Regions from separate parts of the Rhizobium centroccidentale genome, predicted to be linked through region 3. Evidence: riboswitches for the same ligand, from Rfam matches in the RefSeq annotation. Region 3 holds a riboswitch; each other region holds the start of a gene.

Region 1 (3,273 bases), on a different contig from region 3:
CGTCGGCGAGTTCAGACATCTGGAGCGCTTCGGCTGGATCGGATCGGCCTATCTTCTCTCGCTCTCCGCCGTCATGCCCGTCTACGGCAAGCTCGGCGATCTCTTCGGCCGCAAATATGTGATGATGACGGCGATCGCGATCTTCACGATCGGCTCCGCCGTCTGCGGCCTTGCCGTCTCGATGGATACGCTGATCGCCGCCCGCGTCCTTCAAGGCTTCGGCGGCGGCGGTATCATGGTCTCGATCTTCGCCGTGAACGCCGATCTCTTCGAGCCGCGCGAGCGCGCACGCTACCAGAGCTATTCGAGCCTCGTGCTGATGGCGTCGGGCGCCATCGGCCCCGTTCTCGGCGGCACGATGAGCGATCTCTTCGGCTGGCGTTCGATCTTCCTCGTCAACGTGCCGATCGGCTTCATCGTGCTTACCGGCCTCGCCTTCATGCTGCCCTACCGCAAGCCGGCCCGCCGTCCGAAGATCGATTATGCCGGCGCCATCCTCCTTGCCCTGACGACGACAAGCATCGTGCTTGCTGCTGACGGAAGCGAACTCTTCGGGTCGCTGCTCTCGCCGCAATGCCTCGGTATTATCGCCTTCGGGGTAATCTGCGCCATCGCCTGGGTCTTCATCGAGCGCCGCGCACCCGAGCCCATCGTGCCGATGACGCTGTTCCGCAATCCGACATTCGGCCTTCTGCTGATCCTCTCGATCACCAGCGGTGCCGTGGCCATCGGCATGGTGAATTATTTCGCGCTCTTCCTGCAGACGACGACGGGCCTTTCGCCCTCCATGGCTGGGCTGCTGTTCATTCTCCTGACCGGCGGCATCGTCTGCGGTTCGCTATCGGCCGGCCGGCTGATCGCCGCAAGGGGCCGCTACAAGCCCTTCGCCGTCGCAAGTGCTGCCTGCAGCACAATCGCATTCGCTTCACTCGCCTTCGTCCATGCCGGCACGCCCATCGCCCTCATTGGCGGCCTGATGCTGCTGCACGGCGTCGGCATCGGCCTTGCCCAGCAGGTGCCCGTCATCGGCGTACAGAATGCAGCCGCAGCGCGTGACGTCGGCGCGGCGACGGGTGCCGTCACACTGTCGCGCATGGGCGGCGCCTCCATCGCCATTTCCGTCTATGGCGCCATCATCGCCGCCAAGCTCGGCAATGTCGGCGTCTCCATATCAGGCATATCCGACATCGAGCAGCTGACTCCGAAGATGATGGCCGCGTTGCCCGAGGCGACCCGCGAGGCCGTCGCCAATGCCTATGCGAGCGCCTTCAGCCCGCTGTTCATGACCGCCGCCGGCATCTGTCTCATCGGCCTGCTGACGGCGCTGACGCTGAAGAACGTGCAGCTTCCAAGTGCGGCGAAGAAATTCGACAGCCCGACGGCCGCCGCGCACGCCGCCGAGTAAGCTCCTTCGGCCTGCAATCGACAAGGGAATCATTTCCCTTGTCATCCCTCCGTCACAAGGCTAAATCTGCCGACGCTCTAACGGGGTGCCTATGTCCTTCAGGACATTTGGCTGAGAGGCTTTCATCGGCCAACCCGCGGAACCTGATCCGGCTAACACCGGCGGAGGGATTAGACGCGTGACAAAAATCATAGCGCCCTTTTCCCCTTCAAGACGAAACCAAAGAGGAGGCGCTACCATGCACAACCGTTCGCCATTGTCATTTTTTGCCGGCTTGGCGCTTGCCGCCGGAACGGCCTTTCTGGCTGCACAGCCTGCCGCTGCAGCCGACAAGACCCTGACCATCTACACCTATGAGAGCTTCACCGCCGATTGGGGTCCGGGCGCCAAGGTCAAAGCTGCCTTCGAAAAGACCTGCGGCTGCACGGTCAATTATGTCGCTGTCACTGACGGCGTCGCACTTCTCTCCCGCCTGAAGCTGGAAGGCGCCGGCACCAAGGCCGATGTCGTTCTCGGCCTCGACACCAATCTCGTCGACGAAGCTAAGGATACTGGCCTCTTCGATGCAAGCGGCGTCGACACCTCGGCACTCAAGGTTCCCGGCGGCTTCAAGGACGACGTTTTCGTGCCCTACGACTACGGCCATTTCGCCGTGATCTATGACAGCCAGACGGTTAAGAACCCACCGAAGAGCATGAAGGATCTCGTCGAGGGCGATCCCTCGCAGAAGATCGTCATCGAGGACCCGCGCACCTCGACGCCGGGCCTCGGCCTGCTGCTCTGGGTCAAGTCGATCTATGGCGACAAATCCGCCGATGCCTGGGCGAAGCTCAAAGGCCGCATCCTGACCGTCACCCCCGGCTGGTCGGAAGCCTATGACCTCTTCACCAAGGGCGAAGCGCCGATGGTGCTCTCCTACACGACGTCGCCGGCCTATCACATGATCGAGGATAAGACCGATCGCTATCAGGCCGCCGCCTTCTCGGAAGGACATTACATCCAGATCGAGGTTGCCGGCCTCATCAAGTCCTCGCCGAACAAGGAACTTGCGCGCGACTTCCTGAAGTTCATGATCTCGCCAGGCTTCCAGAATATCATTCCGACAAGCAACTGGATGATGCCGGCCTCGGCCACTTCGGAACCGCTGCCGGACGCCTTCAGCAAGCTCGTGGTGCCGTCGAAGACCTTCCTGATGAGCCCTGCCGACGTCGACAAGAACCGCAAAGCCTGGATCGACGAATGGCTGGCCGCCACCAGCGGCAACTGATGCTTTGACGATACTCACGGCACCAGAGCGAAGACGCGCCATTTCCGGCGGGACTTTCAGTCTCGCCGGCATCGTGCTCTTCGTCGGGATCGCCGTACTCGCCCTGCTCGCCGCCGGGATCGAATCTGGCGGCACCAATCCCCTGGCAGACCCCTACCTGCTGCGCGTCCTGCGCTTCACGCTGCTACAGGCGGTGTTCTCGACGCTGCTTTCCGTTATGCTCGCCATCCCGGTCGCCCGCGCATTGGCGCGCCAGCCGCGCTTTCCCGGCCGATTGTGGCTGATCCGGCTGATGGCCGTGCCTATGGGCCTGCCGGTGCTGATCGGCGCGCTCGGCCTGCTCGGCATTTGGGGCCGACAGGGGCTTATCAATCAGGCGCTATCAGCACTCGGCCTGTCACAGCCCGTCAGCATCTATGGCCTTGCCGGTATCCTACTTGCCCATGTCTTCTTCAACATGCCCCTCGCCTGCCGGCTGATGCTGGCCGGGTTGGAGCGTGTGCCGGCTGAATATTGGCTGGTGGCCGGCGGACTCGGCATGAGGCCTGCCTCGGTCTTCCGCTTCATCGAATGGCCTGTCCTGCGCGGCCTCATTCCCGGC
Region 2 (3,273 bases), 180 kb from region 3:
CGCCTGACGCGCCATGCCTTCGCGGCTTTTCGCCTCCACGTCATGCAACAGCGCAGCTGCCTCGGGCAGGTTCGGTGTAATGACGGTCGCGAGCGGCAGCAGCCGCGTGGTCAGCACGTCAACGGCATCGGCGGCGAGCAGGGCTGCGCCACCCTTGGCGATCATGACCGGGTCGAGGACGACGGGCACATCGCGATGCCGCGCCAGAATGTCCGCGACGGCATTGGCGATGGCGGCATTGGCGATCATGCCTATCTTGACGGCATTCACACGGACGTCGGCAAAGATCGCATTGATCTGGTCTGCCACGAAATGAGGGGGCACGGGATGGACACCGGAGACGCCCTGCGTGTTTTGCGCGGTCAATGCGGTCAGAGCTGCCATTCCATAGACGCCGCGGGCGGAGAAAGCCTTCAGGTCGGCCTGAATGCCAGCGCCGCCGGAAGGATCGGAGCCAGCGATGGATAAGACATTGCGGATCATAGGTGAGCCTCCTTGATGGCTTTCGCGATGATGGTTGTCGCGGCTTGCGGGTCCGGTTGGCCGCAAATGGCCGAGACAACCGCGAGACCATCGGCTCCGGCCGAGTAAACGCTTGCAGCATGCTCTGCTTTCAGGCCACCGATTGCGACTGATGGAACTGGGCAAAGCCTGACGATGCGAGCAAGCCCGTCGAAGCCGATCGGCTGCTTATGGTCGGGCTTGGTGGGCGTGGCAAAGACCGGACCGATCCCAGCATAATCGACGATATGGGCATCGATGGCGGAGGCGAGGGCCTCCGTTTCCACCGAGAGGCCGAGGATCATGTCCGGGCCGATCATGCGACGCGCATTGGCAGCCTTCATATCCTCCTGACCGATATGGAGGCCATCGGCGCCGATGGCGATGGCAGCCTCGACACTGTCGTTAACGATCAGCCGGACATTCGTTCCGTGCAGGATTTGCTTGAGGGCGCGGCCCGTCTCGATCATGGCAGCGGTCGAAGCCTCCTTGTCGCGAAGCTGGACCAGAGTCGCGCCGCCGGCCACCGCCGCCCGCGTCGTCTCCACCATGCCGAGATCACGGCATAGCAGCGGATCGAGGACGAGATAGAGCGAGAGATCGAAGTCTTTCTTCATGCTGCCGATATCCTTGCGTCGCGATCCAGCGTTTCCGGGGTTAGGGCGGCAAGGGCATCGAGGAGGCGCCAGGAGAAGGAGCCGGGGCCATCCGCCGTCGCTCCTGCCCGTGCGCCAGCGACGGCAAAGACGGCAAGCGCCGCTATGGTCGCATCGAAAGGATCATCCGGAGCTGCCGCCGCAAACGCACCGACAAGGCAGGTTAGCGAGCATCCGAGTGCGGTCACTTGCGGCATCAATGGCGAACCGCCGGCAATGCGCTTCGCCTTCTGCCCATCCGTCACGAAATCCGTAACGCCGGTGACCGCGACGATGCAGCCGTGCCTTGCGGCGAACAGTCGGGCGGAATCTTCGGCTTGCTCGACCGCATCCCTGCTATCGACGCCCTGGCCGCGGCTCGTGCCGCCGGCAAGCGCGATGATCTCGGATGCGTTGCCGCGAATGATTGTCGGCTTTAATTCCAGCAAGCGCGCGATGGCACCGCGACGAAACGCAGTCGCATAATGGGCGACGGGATCGAGGACCCAGGGTTTGCCCACCTCGTTTGCCGACTGCGCGGCCTTCAACATGCCGGCAAGCCAGCCGGACGAGAGCGTGCCGATATTGATCGTCAGTGCGCCGGAGATAGCGGCAAACTCGCCGGCTTCCTCTTCGGCATGTACCATTGCCGGCGATGCCCCGGCGGCAAGCATCACATTGGCCGCGATATTCATGGCGACGAAATTGGTGATGCATTGCACCAACGGAGGATTGGCCCGCATGGTGCGAAGCTGACTACCTGCTGTGATTTGGTTCTGCATATCGCCCCTTCTTTCGGGCGGGCGAGACGCGTGGGGACGACGTGCAGTGTTTCGCGAGGTCCCGAGCGACTCCCTCCGCCAGCATGATCTGGTTCAGGTTCGAAGGGTGCTTCTCAGCCCGCCGAATGGCGGACGCCCCTGTCTCTCATCTCTCTTCTTTTCGCAGACAAAGGAGGCGCTGTCATCAGCAAATCGTAAAGGCAGGCGTGATCGACAGGATGACGACCGCCTGCTTTTCGGGCGACATATGCAGAATTTGCATAGGTGCAGTGATTCCTTAGCTCTGCAAAAAGCCGAGGGTTTCGACTATATATTTCTCATCGAAGCGACGGGAGCGCCAAGCACGGCAGCTCAGCTTCGAAAGCCCAAGGAAAGGGGATCATCATGAACGTAGCACGCTCTTTCAATAACTGGCGCAAGTATCGTCAGACGGTGGCCGAACTGGGCCGTATGTCCACGCGCGAACTGCATGATCTGGGTATCGATCGCGGCGAAATCCGCAACGTTGCCCGCGCAGCGATCGCTCGCTAACGGCCGCAACGGCTCCTTATAAAAGCTGCATTATGCCAGCGCCTGTTCCCCCGAGCAGGCGCTTTTGCTTTGTGGGCATCCCGCTCATTCTTCGCCGTGCTGGTTGAAGATTGCGATCGACCTAGCTGCCCGGTTTTCGCATGGCGCATAACTGCCTTGCAAAGAAATGCCTATGAACTGAGCAAAAGACTGGTATGTTTGTCTTCATCGAAGCGATGCACCTCCTCCCGCATCCCTTCGCTTGGCAGACGTCCTTATCCTCCTCCCAGGGACGGCTGCAGGAATAGCGGAACTCCTCCTCCCATCCGCTGTTCGGTTCTTGTAAAAAGCCTGCCGCTCCTCCTCCCGCGGCAGGCTTTTTCGTTTCATGAACCTCCAGACGTTTGCCAATGGCCTAACTTGACCGAGGAGCCCGCGCTCCAACCCAGGTGGCAAGTGCGCTTCCGTGTTAAAGAGTGCGCATTCTCCTCTCGCAAAAATGAAGAGCGGCCCCTATGTGCGACCTATGTAGCGCGCTACATCGAAGATCGCCCAAATTCGATTCCCGAAAAAGGAGGATGCCCATGACCGGTTCTGTCGAATATACGCCGCCGAAAATCTGGACCTGGAACAAGGCCAATGGCGGCCAGTTCGCCAATATCAATCGCCCGATCGCCGGCCCTACCCACGAGAAGGAACTGCCTGTGGGACGCCATTCCCTTCAGCTCTATTCGCTTGGAACGCCGAACGGCGTGAAAGTCACCATCATGCTCGAAGAGCTGCTGGCGCTTGGTCACAGCGGCGCGGAATATGATGCCTGGCTGATCAAGATCGGTGAGGGCGAT
Region 3 (3,273 bases):
CAGCAATGAATTTCAACAATTCGCTACACACAGAAATGTTGAATTTTCCTAGATTCCGGCGACTCGCGCCATCGGAGAGGGAAAATCGCGAATGAATGAGAACCGGCTGATCTTCATAGCGACTCCCTGCTTCGGCGGCCTCGTCACCAAGGACTATATGCAGTCCATTTTCTCATTGATGCAGACGGGCGCGCAGGCAGGCATACAGCTGACGCTGGCCCTGCTCGGCAATGACGCCCTGATTACCCGCAGCCGAAACACGCTTGTCTCGTCTTTCCTGAACGATACGACGGCGACCCATATGCTCTTCATCGACGCCGACATCAGCTTCGAGCCTGATCAGGTCATGAGGCTGCTGGAAGCCGATAAGGACGTGGTCGCTGCCATGTATCCGATCAAGGATTATGATTGGGAGACGGCGGCCCGCATCAATTCAGCCGACGGCGAAACACTTGCGGCTGCCGCACTTCACTATGTCGGGACCCCGCTTGTCGGCGAGGTTGCAGAACGTGAAGGCGATTTCGTCAGCGCAGTCTATGCAGGCACCGGCATGCTTCTGATCAAGCGCAGCGTCATAGAAAGAATGATCGCGGCCTATCCGGAGCTGCGCTACAACGCAATCCACGCCTATCCCAGCACCAAACGCTCGCCCGGCACCCAATACGCCCTGTTCGAATGCATGGTCGAGGAGGGAACGGGAATCTATCTCAGCGAGGACTTCGCCTTCTGTCACCGCTGGCGAGCCCTCGGCGGCAAGATCTGGCTTGATACCGCGAGCAAGCTGTCCCATACCGGCCCTCATCGCTTCGTCGGCAATACCACACCGCGTTACTGAGGCGCGTCAAGTCAGCGCGATGATCCGCACGATAAAGTTGTAATTCGGCGCGCGCGGCAATGGTCAATCTCCCGAAAATGCGGCCATCGCTACGGGGTTGACAGAGGACAAGAGTAAGGCATAGCCTTTTCACATTCACCAGGGGGGTCCCGGCAAGGGGCTGAGATACTGCTGGACAACGAGGCTTTGCCTCCTGTGGCGCAGTGACCCGTTGAACCTGATCCAGTTCATACTGGCGTAGGGACGGTGCAAGCGCTCGATGGCTTCGGATTCCCGCCTGGATTCCATGCCGGCGGCTTTTCATCATTCCGGCTGATTGACTGGGTCTCCAACTGCAACTTGGAGCCTCAAACCATGAATATTGCCGCAAAGAATCTCACTCCGACTGTCACCACCGGCCCGCTGCCGGCATCCCGGAAAATCTATATCCCCGGGGAAATCCACACAGACATCCGCGTGCCGATGCGCGAAATCAGCGTCCATCCGACCTCGGGCGAACCGCCTGTCGTTGTCTATGATTCTTCCGGCCCCTATACGATCGAGGGCGCCGATATTCGCATCGAGCAGGGTCTGTTGCAGCTGCGCCGCGACTGGGTTCTCGCCCGCGGCGATGTCGAGGCTTATGAAGGCCGGCATGTGCGCCCTGAGGACAACGGTTTCGTCACCGGCGAACGGCTGACGCCGGAGTTTCCGGCCAAACGGCAGCCCCTGCGGGCAAAAGACGGCAAAGCGGTCACCCAACTTGCCTACGCGCGCGCCGGCATCATCACCCCGGAAATGGAATTCATCGCCATCCGCGAGAATCTCGGCCGCAAGGCGAAGGCAGAAGCCCTGATCCGCGATGGCGAAAGCTTCGGCGCCCATATTCCGGATCATGTCACCCCGGAATTCGTCCGCCAGGAGGTTGCCGCCGGCCGCGCGATCATCCCGGCCAACATCAATCATCCGGAAAGCGAGCCGATGATCATCGGCAGGAATTTCCTGGTGAAGATCAACGCCAATATCGGCAATTCCGCCGTCACCTCTTCCATGGCGGAGGAAGTCGAGAAAATGGTCTGGGCCGCGCGCTGGGGCGCCGATACCGTCATGGACCTTTCGACCGGCCGCAACATCCATAATATCCGTGAGTGGATCATCCGCAATTCGCCGCTGCCGATCGGCACGGTGCCGCTCTACCAGGCGCTGGAAAAGGTCGGCGGCATTGCCGAGGAGCTCACCTGGGAGGTCTATCGCGATACGCTGATCGAGCAGGCCGAACAGGGCGTCGACTATTTTACCATCCATGCCGGCGTGCGGCTGCATTACATTCCGCTGACCGTCAACCGCGTCACCGGCATCGTTTCGCGCGGCGGGTCGATCATGGCCAAATGGTGTCTTCATCATCATCGCGAGAGCTTCCTTTACGAGCATTTCGAGGAAATCTGTGATATCTGCCGGGCCTATGACGTCTCCTTCTCGCTCGGAGATGGCCTGCGACCGGGCTCGATTGCCGATGCCAACGACGACGCCCAATTTGCCGAACTCGAGACGCTTGGCGAGTTGACGAAGATCGCCTGGGCAAAAGACTGCCAGGTGATGATCGAAGGCCCCGGCCATGTGCCGATGCACAAGATCAAGGAGAACATGGACAAGCAGCTGGCCGTCTGCGGCGAGGCGCCCTTCTACACGCTCGGACCGCTGACGACGGATATCGCGCCTGGCTACGATCACATCACATCGGGCATCGGCGCCGCAATGATCGGCTGGTTCGGCACGGCGATGCTCTGCTACGTCACGCCGAAGGAGCACCTTGGTCTGCCTGATCGCAACGACGTCAAGACCGGCGTCATAACCTACAAGATCGCCGCTCATGCGGCCGACCTCGCCAAGGGGCATCCGGCCGCTCAAGTCCGCGACGACGCATTGTCGCGTGCAAGATTCGAGTTCCGCTGGGAGGACCAGTTTAACCTGTCGCTCGATCCGGATACTGCCCGCAGCTTCCACGACGAAACCCTGCCGAAGGAAGCCCACAAGGTTGCGCATTTCTGCTCGATGTGCGGGCCTAAATTCTGCTCGATGCGGATTTCGCACGACATCCGCGCGGAGGCACAGAAGGAAGGGCTGGAAGCGATGGCGGCGAAATATCGGGAGGGCGGCGATCTCTATATGCCGGTCGAAGCCCCTGCCCAGACGGCCGAGTGAGATGCGCATCCTTGTCAAAGGGGCCGGCGTTGCCGGCCTCACGGTCGCTCACGAGCTGATCCGGCACGGAGCGGAGGTCACGATCTCAGATCCAAGCCGGGATTTTCAGCGCGCCGCATCCTGGCTTGCCGGCGGCATGCTGGCACCTTGGTGCGAGCGGGAAAGCGCCGATGAGGCTGTGCTGACGCTCGGCCGTGACTCAGCCGATCGATGGGAAGCGATTCTGCCGGGCAAGATCACCCGCAATGGAACGCTCG

The links. Region 3 has a riboswitch for thiamine pyrophosphate ahead of thiC (phosphomethylpyrimidine synthase ThiC). Riboswitches for the same ligand answer to the same signal wherever they lie in the genome.
Region 1: linked by a shared signal. The riboswitch ahead of thiB (thiamine ABC transporter substrate binding subunit) and the one ahead of thiC (phosphomethylpyrimidine synthase ThiC) in region 3 are both predicted to bind thiamine pyrophosphate.
Region 2: linked by a shared signal. The riboswitch ahead of thiM (hydroxyethylthiazole kinase) and the one ahead of thiC (phosphomethylpyrimidine synthase ThiC) in region 3 are both predicted to bind thiamine pyrophosphate.

What each region holds. Positions count from the first base shown of each region.
Region 1 covers NZ_JAQJCG010000023.1:41,886-45,158, reverse strand. Annotated here, with positions in the region: gene PH562_RS24735 (MDR family MFS transporter) at 1-1,405, shown strand, start outside; TPP riboswitch at 1,477-1,592, shown strand; gene thiB (thiamine ABC transporter substrate binding subunit) at 1,644-2,672, shown strand; gene thiP (thiamine/thiamine pyrophosphate ABC transporter permease ThiP) at 2,683-3,273, shown strand, end outside.
Region 2 covers NZ_JAQJCG010000003.1:523,637-526,909, forward strand. Annotated here, with positions in the region: gene thiD (bifunctional hydroxymethylpyrimidine kinase/phosphomethylpyrimidine kinase) at 1-483, opposite strand, end outside; gene thiE (thiamine phosphate synthase) at 480-1,118, opposite strand; gene thiM (hydroxyethylthiazole kinase) at 1,115-1,918, opposite strand; TPP riboswitch at 1,972-2,068, opposite strand; gene PH562_RS06315 (DUF1127 domain-containing protein) at 2,303-2,449, shown strand; gene yghU (glutathione-dependent disulfide-bond oxidoreductase) at 3,013-3,273, shown strand, end outside.
Region 3 covers NZ_JAQJCG010000003.1:347,301-350,573, reverse strand. Annotated here, with positions in the region: gene PH562_RS05525 (hypothetical protein) at 92-835, shown strand; TPP riboswitch at 966-1,097, shown strand; gene thiC (phosphomethylpyrimidine synthase ThiC) at 1,190-3,016, shown strand; gene thiO (glycine oxidase ThiO) at 3,018-3,273, shown strand, end outside.